4 regions of the Bacillus sp. MN7755 genome follow, and region 3 is predicted to be linked to each of the others. Evidence: riboswitches for the same ligand, from Rfam matches in the RefSeq annotation. Region 3 holds a riboswitch; each other region holds the start of a gene.
What was found. A riboswitch is a leader RNA that binds a small molecule or an ion and turns the genes downstream of it on or off. The one in region 3 is predicted to bind S-adenosylmethionine.
Positions count from the first base shown of each region.

Region 1 (3,225 bases), 400 kb from region 3:
CCTAACTCCCTTGCTGCTTTTACTATATTAGCGCGGCCAACAGCACCAATTGTTTTCGGCACTTGTATCCCAAAATTTCTTAATGCTGCATATTGATTCAATTTACTTACTTCAAGGCGTAATGCACGAGATCCATTAAATACTGTTCGCCCGTATCCCTCTAACCAAGCAAGAACCCCCTCAGTCAATTCAGGTGCATAACGATGTCCTCTCGTATGTGAAGAAGCACTCATGCGGCTATAAAAAACACCTTGAGGAGGTTCTTGTTCTAACGATATTGTTCCTTTATCTAAATGCCATTCCTCATACGGTAACTCCAGTTCTTCCAACCTTTTCACTAAATGATCCGTCCATTCCTTATTCTCATGTAATATATAAATTTTACTCATTTGTAATCAATTCCTTTCTTCTTGCTTCAACTAATGGCATCACTTTTTCAGAAAATCGTTTCATCTCTTCAAGCTGTGGTGAAAATTGTAAAAGTAATAATGTAACACCTACTTTTTCAAAAGCGAGTATCCTTTCTGCAATTTGTTCTGGTGTTCCGATTAGATTAGGGCGTAACCCGCGATTAGATACGGAATAATCATTCAATTTCACTTGCTGTTCTAAATGCGATTTACTAATAAAATCTTGGTAACCCGCATAACCTAACGCACCTTCTTTCACATCCGTTATGCGTCTCCATTCCTCTAATGCCTCTTCTTCTGTATCACGACAAATGACGTAAGCCGCAAGCCCGAATGACTGCAATGGCTCCTCTGTGACTTTCTTTCTACGATTCTTCATATCTTCTATTTTCACAGATACTTCTTCCACTGTTCCACCATGCATGACATATGCATCCGCGTGTTTTACGATTACCTCTTTTCCTCGCTTACTCTCACCACCTGCATAGATCTTAATCCCTTGTTTCTGCACAGGTTTTGGACTTAAATGTGTATTATGAATCTCATAAAAATTCCCCTTATAAGAAAACTCTTCTTCTTTCCAAAGCCCTTTCAAAACTGTTACAAATTCCTCTGTACGATCATATCTTTCGTCGTGTGCGGTAAATACCCCGCCATACTGCCTAGCTTCTTCTTCCCACCATGCTGAAACTACATTCAATGTAAAACGGCCATTACTTAATTGATCAATATTCGCTGCCATTTTTGCTGTAACTGCTGGATTGTGGAAACCAGGTCTTACAGCTGTCATGATCTCTAATCTATCCGTCACTGCTGCAAGTGCTGCCGCAGTTGTCCATGCTTCTAAACTTGGTGCTGAAACACCTTTTATATCATTTAAATTTAATTCCGCAATAAGTGTTGTTGAAAAACCTAATTGTTCTGCCGCTTGCGCTGTTTGTTTTGCATACTCAAACGTAGGCGGCATAGATTCATCATCTACATTTCGAAGCCATCCCCCAAAAATCGGCAACCAAAAACCATACTCCACTACCTATTCCCCCTTTACCTTTTAGCCATAAAAAAGGCTACTCTTATCGAAATAAGAGTAGCCTTCTTGACTAAGTGAACCGCTCTTATCTTTCAGGTGTTTTTTCACCTGCAGGATTTGGCACCTTTCGTCTAAAACGAGGTTGCCGAAGTTTCATAGGGCCCGTCCCTCCACTTCTCAACATAAGAATTGTTTGTTTTTGTGATTTTTTTATTATAATCATCAGAATAATAAAAATCAATCATTTAATACTTATTTTTCCGATAAACATTAAATGATATATAAGAAATCATATTTTTATAGCGGTTCATGAGGGTATTATCTTGTTTTACTTACGAATATATGAAGGGGTATGTTGTATCATGTCGAAAACATCATGTATAACCAAGTTGCTTTGCTTCTATTATAAAAATACAGCAAAATAAATACGAACCAAAAGAGGTGTTAGTAATATGAAAAATAAAAGATGTGATAATTGCGGTTCTACTACATTTAAAGAAGGAAGAGTTGGATCTGCTTATCATGCATATGTTTGTGAAGATGATTCTAGTAGGTTCTTTTCAGGAGGGAAACGTTCTAAGCTATTAACCACATTCTGTTTAGAATGCGGTGAGGTAAAATCATTCAGAGTTGAAAAACCAGATACATTCAAAGAATAAAATGTATTCGAGAAGATGTTGTTACTAACATGAAAATAGCATTATTTATATTTAAGCTAATAGAAAAAGAATATTATCTAAAAATGATCCAGATGAACTTATTGAAATACAAAATAAAAAAACACTCATAATTTCGCAAAAGCTATTTACAAAGCACATAGGAGAACTCCCTATAGTTTTTAAGCTTAAAACTATATTATTAAAATTAAGATGGTTTAAGTCGCAGAAAGGTACCTTTAGGTGTCTTTTTTTATGGAGAATCAGTTTAAAAACTAAAAATAAAAGAACCTCAATAAATGAGGTTCAAAAAATCTACTATTTTAAATTACCTTCGTAAAAAGCAACTCCATTTTGAACATGTTTTAAATACCATGTAATCGTCCCGCCACAAACATTTTCATTAAAACTATTAGCATATACTCCATTTGAGTAATACAGAGTTCTTTTGAATTTACCATTAGAATATTCATAAGGAATTGAGCATGTTGCTTGTTTCGGAGAGCTCACAGCTTTTTGCGTATCAGCTGAAGCCGCTCCAATTCCTCCTGTTAATGCAATACCAGTTGCCAATAGCCCTACTACTAATTTCTTGAACATAATAAATCCCCCTTTAATAGTTTTTATAACTTACAACTTAAATGTATCACTTTTGTAATTTATGTAAATATCTTGAATATGTAGAAATATTTATTTAATTTTTGGTAATATTAGGATTTTATTTTATCAAATGAAAAATAGAGGGATTTAGAGAAGTATGTAACAATGCATAATAAATCAATCAGATATTATGATATACTCACAAAGAACTGATACAAAATTTCTTTAGATTGGAAAACTAAAGTCTTATCTACCTAAAAGGAAGGCGCCTAATGGCGTCTTTTCTTTATTTTCAAAAGGACCTGCTCAATTCATTCTTAAAAACATAAGGTAAAGTGAACCCATTAAAATCCATGGAATGAACCCTAGTTTTACCCTTTTATCTAAAGGAGGCACTATTGTTATGGGATATGGTGGTAGTTGCGGCGAAGGCTGCGGTTTCGCTGGAGGATTTGCTTTATTAGTTGTATTATTTATTCTATTAATCATTATTGGATGCAGTTGTTTCTGCTAAAAAACTATTAGAAAA
Region 1 is NZ_BTRL01000008.1:49,345-52,569, reverse strand. Features, by position in the region: gene ACYVEC_RS07240 (ATP-grasp domain-containing protein) at 1-389, opposite strand, end outside; gene ACYVEC_RS07235 (LLM class flavin-dependent oxidoreductase) at 382-1,440, opposite strand; SAM riboswitch class I at 1,523-1,629, opposite strand; gene ACYVEC_RS07230 (hypothetical protein) at 1,893-2,099, shown strand; gene ACYVEC_RS07225 (LCI fold-containing protein) at 2,415-2,696, opposite strand; gene ACYVEC_RS07220 (YjcZ family sporulation protein) at 3,100-3,210, shown strand.
Region 1: another riboswitch for S-adenosylmethionine. It lies ahead of ACYVEC_RS07235 (LLM class flavin-dependent oxidoreductase); the one in region 3 lies ahead of ACYVEC_RS09450 (Na+/H+ antiporter NhaC family protein).

Region 2 (3,225 bases), on a different contig from region 3:
TCTCTTTCACAAATTCCCCTTATTAAATAATCATTTCTTAACTCTATTTGAATTTGCTGAAATATTGCGCTACATTTTTTCAATTGAAGTAAACACGTAATATACGTTCGTAAAAGTTCGTTATCATACCCACAACATTTTATAATACGTTCCATTTCATTCATAATGTACGAGCCTTTTCTTCTATTTGTAATAACCACTTTTCCCGCTTCTCTCGTTTACTCGTTTTCACAGATTGAAAAACTGACCGTTTTATATCGCGAATTCCGCAAAAACGTAAAACACCTCTCTTCATCATAATCCAATCTGCTGATCGATATAATAGTGCGACATACCATAACGGTGAGTCTAATGTATTAATTACCCACGCCTTCTTACCTTTCAATAACCCTTTCGGCAGAGCACCTTCATATTTATAAGCAAATCCAGCTACGAATATGCGATCAATAAACCCTTTTAAAATAGCCGGCATCCCCCACCACCATATTGGATAAATGAAGAGAAGAGTATCCGCTTCTTCCACTAACGTTCTGTACCGAGCTGTTTCTTCTTCATTTACTAAATCACGCCTTTTCTTCTCTTCATTAAAAACAAGGACTGGATCAAATTGTTCTTTGTATAAATCAAGTACAGTAACTGAATGATTTGTTTCCTGTAGTCCTTTTTGCACATGCTTTAAAATCGCCGCGTTAAAACTTGAAGGACTAGGATGAGCGTATACAATTAGTACATTCACTGCCAAACAACTCCCTCTATAAGTTAAAGTTTCCCCTTCTTTAACATCTTCTCTACAATTTGCACGTTTTTCGAACTTTGCAACAAACGATTTAATACTGTGATTAACTCTTCCTTTTCTAAATCTTTCAGTTTCTCTTTCACCTTACTCTCACCAGCATCTTGAATATCATAAACAACTGCCGCCATATGCTTGCAAAGATTCTCATACGGACACTCGCAGCTACTTTCTGTAAAATCTTCAAGATCAATAATCACTTCATAGTTTCCTGCATTTCCAGTAACGAAAGCAAATACTTTTTTGTCTTGTATTTCAACATCTTCTACATGTCCTTCTTCATAATATTCATAACCTTTATCCATAATGTATTTAGGAATCCATTTCGTTATATCATGTAATAAGTAAGCGTACATAATAGCACCGCTTCCTTTAATTCCCTTTTGACTTCCACAACCCCTGCATGTTATTCTAATAACTGTCAAATAGCAAGTCTATGTGACAAAACGACTGACACCTATTCGGCGAAGGTGTCTCTTTTCATTTGCAGCCGATATGAAGTGCCTCTTTCAGGCACATTCAATCTTTGACACTACACACTCAACACCATTCCCTGTATCAGGCTGCTTAAGCAGTCTTTTACTCTACATACTTCAAAAAAAAGAGAGCTTAGCTCCCTTTTCTCGCCTTATAAAATACCCCTTTTTCAGTATAGAGATATTCATCAGCTAATGTAATTTTCCCATCCAGTTTCAGTTCATCTAATAGCCTTGATAAATAAAATTGATGTAACATCTTTTTCGTGAATTTTCCTTCATGATGCGAAACGATATGTTCTTGAATATCTAACAATGATATCGGCTTATCTTGCTCTATCATATATTCATAAACTGTACTACGCAGTTTTACGTATTTTTCGAGTGTCACAGTAATGCGCAACCCCTTTCTTCTTAATATAAATTTTCGTAATCGGTTTTTTTGCAACAAAAAAACCTCTCCGATAAGAAGAAGTTACGTATATATCTTCGTCTTATCTCCCAGAACAAATATGTTCTGCTGGAATTAGCACCTGCATCGCGGTTGCTGGGTTTCATCGGGCCAGTCCCTCCACCTCTCTGGATAAGAAAATATTCACTTAAAACCTACTATACGTAATTTCACTTTAATTGTCAAACAAATATAACAAATTATATTTTTTTCCTTACTGTTCATACTATATATATATGAGTATTCAAGGAGGATTATGAAATGCATCAAAATGCTCGCGGATATGTACAAGATTCTTTTCAATCGTTACAAGAAGCAAAACATTGTTTAGAAGAAGCACTACAGACTGTTGAAAAAGATTTTAATCGCGCTCGTATTGAGCAATCCCTTTATGCGATCGAACAAGCTATTCAACGCTGCGATTACACCGTTCACATTTTAGAACAAGATTGAAAAAACTTCCCATCAATTGATGGGAAGCTTTTTCAAATGGCATACTTCATAATTATTGCCGTTATGATTAAAAAATATACAGAATTAACAATTTCTAAAATCCCTACTTTTATAATTGAAATTTTTTTGCCATACAATATAATTGCTCGAATGACACTTGGTATAAAAATAAGAGAACACCACGGATTGATAGCAAATACGATAATCGTTAACACGATATGATAACCCCAAGATATAAAACGATACTTCGGATTATTTTTCTCACGAATCATCGTTTTCACATAAAACGTACTTCCTAAAAAATATAAAAATGAAATAAGCGCAATAAATACTGCTGTTTTATCTAGAAGCTTCATTGAAAAATAATAACTAACTAAACCACCTATACAGAAAACAATAATTGCACTAATGTCATTTAGTAATGCTCTTTCATTCTTTTGACGAGCGTAATACATATTTACTATAAATAAGGGAATCATTACCGCTACGAATAAAAGAATGCGCCATTCATATAATAGAGAAATCATCCCAAATACGAAAGCGATGATAAAATATACAATCGAAGCATGTAAATACTCTTTTTTTCGTTTTTGTTTTATGTACATAAGAAATGGATACGTAGCTAAATAGATAAAGAACCAAGCTAAAAACAATGGGATATGATACATAGTAGGTTTCCCAAGAATAACACTTAATAGAAATGGTATAACAAGCATGGCCCATGCACCATGTTGCTTCGGAATAACTAACTTCATTAACTATACACCTCCCTTTTGAAAATAGTTCTCACCTATTATTATACAAATAATTTTATATAATAGCCGACGTATATTGAATCGATTTTTTGACAAATAAAAAATGCTCCTTACAATATGTAAGAAGCATGAAAGAGGCAAACGAATATGTAAGTCGCGACCCTACCTTATATGAGTATGCTTTTCTATGCCATGTTATGCTTATCTAATATGCCGTATTTCCTTTTAAATCTTGTAAGAATCGTAATCCAAGAAGTACTAAATAATAGTAAGAACACAACATTCGAAATCGCATGG
Region 2 is NZ_BTRL01000025.1:167,414-170,638, forward strand. Features, by position in the region: gene ACYVEC_RS25070 (hypothetical protein) at 1-164, opposite strand, end outside; gene ACYVEC_RS25075 (NAD(P)H-dependent oxidoreductase) at 161-736, opposite strand; gene ACYVEC_RS25080 (SWIM zinc finger family protein) at 760-1,149, opposite strand; gene ACYVEC_RS25085 (hypothetical protein) at 1,403-1,720, opposite strand; SAM riboswitch class I at 1,761-1,859, opposite strand; gene ACYVEC_RS25090 (hypothetical protein) at 1,982-2,173, shown strand; gene ACYVEC_RS25095 (YwiC-like family protein) at 2,206-2,928, opposite strand; gene ACYVEC_RS25100 (ECF transporter S component) at 3,114-3,225, opposite strand, start outside.
Region 2: another riboswitch for S-adenosylmethionine. It lies ahead of ACYVEC_RS25085 (hypothetical protein); the one in region 3 lies ahead of ACYVEC_RS09450 (Na+/H+ antiporter NhaC family protein).

Region 3 (3,225 bases):
TTTTATGGCGATAGCACAGTTGTAGGATACCTAAAACCAATTGGTGATATTTTTATCCGATTAATTAAAATGATCGTTGTGCCGATTGTTGTAGCAAGTATTGTTGTTGGAGTTGCTGGTGTTGGCGATGTTAAAAAACTAGGCCGATTAGGCGGGAAAACAATTCTTTATTTTGAAATCATTACAACACTTGCAATTGTTATTGGTCTATTAATAGCGAATATTTTCCAACCAGGAAAAGGCGTGAATATGGATCAATTAACAAAGACTGATATTTCTAAATATGCAGAAACAACAGCTCAAGTACAAAGTCATTCGTTTGCAGATACATTTGTGAATATCGTTCCAACGAATATTATGAAATCATTGGTTGAGGGCGATATGCTTGCGATTATCTTCTTCTCTGTACTATTTGGTTTAGGAGTTGCGGCGATTGGTGAAAGAGGAAGACCGGTTCTTCAATTTTTCCAAGGTGTAGCAGATGCGATGTTCTACGTGACTAACCAAGTTATGAAATTTGCACCGTTTGGTGTATTCGCATTAATTGGTGTAACAGTTTCGACGTTTGGTTTATCTTCATTAATTCCATTAGGGAAATTAGTCATAGTTGTATATGGGGCAATGATCTTCTTCGTTGTAGTTGTCTTAGGACTTACAGCGAAAATATTTGGAATTAACATTTTCCAATTCTTTAAGATTTTGAAAGACGAACTGATCTTAGCATACTCTACAGCAAGTTCAGAAACAGTTTTACCGAAAATCATGGAGAAAATGGAGAAGTTCGGTTGTCCGAAAGCAATTACATCTTTCGTTATTCCGACAGGTTATTCATTTAACTTAGATGGATCAACTTTATATCAAGCAATTGCAGCAATTTTCTTAGCGCAAATGTACGGTATTGAATTATCCATTACACAACAAATTACATTATTACTTGTATTAATGGTTACATCAAAAGGTATCGCAGGTGTACCGGGCGTATCATTCGTTGTATTATTAGCAACACTTGGTACAGTAGGTATTCCAGCTGAAGGTTTAGCCTTCATCGCTGGTATTGACCGTATTTTAGATATGGCTCGTACAGCAGTTAACGTTGTAGGAAACTCTTTAGCAGCTGTAGTTATGTCTAAGTGGGAAGGTCAATATGACGCTGAAAAAGGACAAGCTTATTTGAAAGAGATTTCTGAAAAAGGTCAAGCAGCTTAATTATAGTTTGAACAAGCTCTCACATAATATGTGGGGGCTTTTCTATATAGAAGGGGAGCGGACGTAATGAAACGTAAATATGGTGACGGTTCTTCGTGGAAGCGACTGATAGAGAAGAATTATACGGTTAAGCAAGTGGAAGAAGGAATGCTAGGAATATTAGAAATAAAAAAGGTAAGAGAACCTAGTTGTAAAGAATATGATGGTAAAGAACTTTGTATCGCAGGGAATCAATATACGTGGATTCAATATTTCATAGACGGGAAAAACTTTGCGATTACAGCTATGTTAGATGATCAGAAAAAATTAGTGCAATATTATATCGATGTGGCGAAAGAATATAAAATTGACAACCGTGGTTTACCATATTTTGATGATTTATATTTAGATATAGTGTTATTACCGAACGGTAAAATGTATGTATTGGATGAAGATGAGCTAGAGGATGCTTATAAAAGTGGCGATGTTACAAAAGAAGAGTATGAGTTAGCTTGGTGCACTACAAAATGGATAAAAGCTGCTATAAAAAATAGTGAATTTTATTGGATTTCAATATTGGAAGAAGAAATCAAAAAGTTAAAATGATTGTTGTATTCAAATTTCTGCATAATTACCAAAAAAATCTATACAAAAAATAATTGACTTTTGTTTTGTAAGCGAGTAAAGTTAGGGAAGAAATTATTATTAAAAATAAATATGAAACCTTCTTATAAAGAGAGGCGGAGGGACTGGCCCTACGATGCCTCGGCAGCGGACTCGATTTCAGAGTGCTGTGCCAAATCCAGCAAGCATGTGCTTGAAAGATGAGAAGAGTGTTTCTTATAGATGTATAAGACCTCTTCTCATTGGAAGAGGTCTTTTGTTATTCATTAGAAAAAGGTTGAAACTAGGGAGAGATGGTACTTTGAAAGAAACGAGAGGAAATGGTTTGGCTTTATTACCACTTGGGATATTTTTGGCACTATTTATTGGTTCTGGAATTATTACAGGTGATTTCTATAAATTGCCGATACTTGTAGCAATTTCAATTGCTGTAGGAGTCGCTTTAGCAATGAATCGTAAAGAAAGCTTTAATATCAAAGTAGAACGATTTGCTAAAGGTGCAGGGAACCCAGATATTATGATTATGGTTTTAATCTTTGTACTTGCAGGAGCATTTTCTGAAACGGCAAAAGGGATGGGCGGCGTTGATTCTACAGTTAACTTAGCGTTATCAATTTTACCGCAAGGATTTATCGTAGCTGGAATTTTTGTTATAGGGGCATTTATTTCATTAGCGATGGGAACTTCAATGGGAACAATTGCCGCATTAGCACCAATTGCTGTAGGTATTAGTGGGCAAACTGATATCTCCATTGCACTTACGATGGCTACCGTTGTGGGCGGAGCGATGTTTGGTGATAATTTATCATTTATTTCAGACACAACAATCGCAGCTGTACGTTCACAAGGAACAGAAATGAAAGATAAGTTTAAAACGAACTTTTTAATTGTATTACCAGCGGCTATGATTACAATTGTACTATTAGTAATCATTACTTTAGGGAGCGATACGCAGATTAAAGCGCATAGCTTTGACTGGATAAAGATTTTACCGTATGCAGGAGTACTTATTACAGCGCTACTTGGTTGGAATGTACTTATTGTGTTAACTGGTGGAACTGTACTATCCGGCGTTATCGGTCTTTTAGATGGAAGTTACACGTTAGAGAGTTTCTTTAAAAGTGTAACGACTGGAATGGGCGGTATGATGGAGTTAGTATTACTTGCTATTTTAATTGGTGGTATGGTCGAACTGATTCAATATAATGGTGGTATTCAATATTTAATGAATATTTTAACTCGTAACATTCGTTCGAAAAAAGGAGCAGAGTTCGGTATCGCTGGCTTAGTGAGTATGACGAATATGTGTACAGCGAATAATACGATTTCTATTATTTTTACAGGTCCACTTGCGAAAAACATTGCAGATCAATATGAAATTGATCCTCGTAAATCAGCGAGTGTATTAGATCTTTT
Region 3 is NZ_BTRL01000008.1:450,328-453,552, forward strand. Features, by position in the region: gene gltP (glutamate/aspartate:proton symporter GltP) at 1-1,206, shown strand, start outside; gene ACYVEC_RS09445 (ribonuclease FAU-1 family protein) at 1,273-1,791, shown strand; SAM riboswitch class I at 1,911-2,016, shown strand; gene ACYVEC_RS09450 (Na+/H+ antiporter NhaC family protein) at 2,111-3,225, shown strand, end outside.

Region 4 (3,225 bases), on a different contig from region 3:
AAAAGAACTGATTCAAAGGGAATATTTGAATCAGTTCTTTTTTTCATTTCTTTGAAATACCTCATACATATTATTCATGATCGTATCATATAAAACAGCAAGTTTATCCCACACCCAGCGATTACTATCGACTTCTTTTTCACCGCAGTCGATAATATCGGTGTGATCGGTAATTTTATACGCTTTTTTAACGATAATAGGAGCAATCTTCGGTATGCGTGGGATTTCTTTTAAGATATCTGCAAAGTTTCCAATGTAGATGTGACCGATGATTTCGATTGTTAATGATTTATCCGATATATTTAGCACAGTATAAAATTGATTTGTATGTTGTTGTTTTAAATATTGGGCTAACTTAAATGGAGCATGCTTCTTTTTTAATACGCGGCGAAGGCTCTCTGTATTTTCAATATGAAGTGACTTTTCGCGAATGAGGACACGAATATCTTCTCCCATAAAAGGCATTGTTTTGTACATAGATGATTCTCCTTAAAAACTTACATATGCTTGCTTTATGCATATGTAAGTCTAGCATGGTTTGTTCTTTATGTGTGCTTACAGTTTTGTAAGGTGAGGTAGTAAAGCAGTGCAAAAGTTATTTGTATAAAGTGACGATACTGTGACAAACATGTTGGTATATATATTACGATGTCGTCTTAAGTGTAAAAAGTAGGGTGTTCTCGGTATAATAACAAGTGGAGATAAAAGAAACTATAATGAGTAGTAGCTGTAGATAAAAGGAGAATTCGAGATGAAGAAGGTTTTGGGTATTGCTGTAATGGGAAGTATGATCCTTCTAGCAGGATGTAATGGAAGTAAAGATACGAAAGAACCGAAAGAAAAGGTAGAGCAGTCTACTGAGCAAACGGAAGAGATGAAAGAATACCGTGCAGTACATGAAAAATATGATTTGAAAATGAATAAAGAAATTAATAAAGCACTGCAGTTATTTGAAGTTGCAAAAGAAAAGGGCGGTAAGGAAATAACAAATGCTGCATATAAAGAAGATGTGCAGAAGGTAACAACGAGCATGTTAGAAGATATTGATCATATACGTAAAGAAATTCGTGTTCCGAAGTCGAAAGAGCAAGAACATGAGGTATATATTGGTTTCTTGAATGAATCGGAACAAGCGATGAAAAAATTACAGAAGCTGGCTAAAGAAGAAGATTCATCGTTGATTCGTGATATAGAAATTAATTTTGCAACAGCATCGACATACTATAAACGTTTTCAAGCAGAAACGAAAAAATAACCTTGCCTGTGCAAGGTTATTTTTTCTTCTTACCATCGCCGTCTTCATCCTCGGATACTAATATCTTCTGTTCTTCGTGAAATTCGGAAATAGTTTGCCCGGTAATATTATCGAAAGGGGTATAAAAAAAGGTGATACTTTTCTTTTTGATGAAGAGTTTGTAGAAGCCGATGATGACAAGTATAACGATTGTTAATGGTAATCCTATAGTAGCTAGAAGTAAGGGGTCCATCTTATAACTCCTTTCATATCATTTTTTTTATTATAAGCGAAATAAGACATAGATAAATAAAAGTGTTAAAAACTGATTTTTCTAAATATATCCAATTTGATTGACTTTTCATTTTTTCAGAATTATAATTCGAAATATACAATTTGAACCAAATAATAATATAGTAATTTACTTATCCAGAGAGGTAGAGGGACTGGCCCTATGACACCTCAGCAGCGGGTTCTGTAATAGGAACACCGTGCTAATTCCAGCAAGCAAGTCTTGAAAGATAAGTGATGGGCCTTTGTTTATTAAGCCTTGATCTTATTTTTTAAGATCAAGGCTTTTTGTATTCTAAAAAGAGAAAAGGGAGTAATTGAAAAAGTACGTTCATAAAACAAAGTAAATATATGTGTTTAGGAGGTTATTAGAGTGTATGTAATTAAAAAATTATCGGTTATGGTGTTCACACTATGGGTTATTACGACAGTGACATTTCTAATTATGCATATTATTCCGGGAGATCCATTTTCATCAGATGCAAAAATCTTTCCTGAAGAAGTGATCCAAAACATGAGAGCGAAGTATCATCTTGATGAACCGTTATGGAATCAATATGTTGCTTATTTAGACGGTGTAGTTCATTTTGATTTTGGTGAATCCGTTCAGTCGACAGGACAAGGTGTATCAGAAATTATAACGACAGGATTTGGTCCATCAGCAATTATCGGTCTACAAGCACTTATTATTTCATTGTTAGTCGGAATTGCTGCAGGTACATTTGCTGCCCTGTATCATGGCAAAGTAATTGATTATAGTGTGAGCTTACTTGCAATTCTCGGTATTTCTATTCCAAGTTTTATTTTAGCACCACTATTCATACAAGTATTTGCTATCCAATTTGAATTATTACCAGTGGCTTCTTGGGGAACATTCGAACATACAATATTACCGTCTTTCGCATTGGCACTAGGACCAATTGCAGTGATTACAAGATTTGTTCGTTCTAATATGATTGAAGTTTTGCAGAGTGATTATATTAAGCTGGCGAGAGCGAAAGGTATACCAATTAAAAAAATCATTATAAGGCACGCTCTTCGGAATGCAATTGTTCCGGTACTTACATTTGTTGGACCATTAATGGCTGGACTGTTAACAGGGACTTTCGTTATTGAAAAAATATTTTCCATTCCTGGTTTAGGAAAATATTTCGTAGATAGTATTTTTAATCGAGATTATCCGGTAATTATGGGAACAACCATTTTCTATAGTGCGCTATTGATTGTATGTATTTTTATTACAGATATCATTCATCGTATTGTTGATCCGCGCATTCGTTCTATTACGTAAGGAGGGGGGAATATTTAAATGGGAGCTTATGAAATTAATAAACAGTTATTAACGAATGAAGAGAAAAAAGAATTAACGATAAATAAAGATCAGCAAACGATTAGCCGAAAAAAGGAAGTACTGCGTAAGTTTGTATCGAATCCAATCGCAGTTTTAGGGTCAGTGACGTTATTACTAATTATTGCATTCTCTCTTATTGGTGAAAGTTTAACGCCATTTACTGCGAGTGAGCAAGTAAAAGAGGCAACAAACTTACCGCCTAGTAGTGAACATTGGTTCGGAACAGATGATTTAGGTAGAGACATATGGGCACGTACATGGGCTGGCGGGAAAATTTCGCTAACAGTTGGATTGATAGCAGCAGTTCTTGATATAGGGCTAGGTGTACTGATCGGTGGATTTAGTGGAT
Region 4 is NZ_BTRL01000009.1:25,165-28,389, forward strand. Features, by position in the region: gene ACYVEC_RS11195 (hypothetical protein) at 31-477, opposite strand; gene ACYVEC_RS11200 (hypothetical protein) at 752-1,255, shown strand; gene ACYVEC_RS11205 (DUF3951 domain-containing protein) at 1,272-1,487, opposite strand; SAM riboswitch class I at 1,657-1,762, shown strand; gene ACYVEC_RS11210 (ABC transporter permease) at 1,899-2,816, shown strand; gene ACYVEC_RS11215 (ABC transporter permease) at 2,835-3,225, shown strand, end outside.
Region 4: another riboswitch for S-adenosylmethionine. It lies ahead of ACYVEC_RS11210 (ABC transporter permease); the one in region 3 lies ahead of ACYVEC_RS09450 (Na+/H+ antiporter NhaC family protein).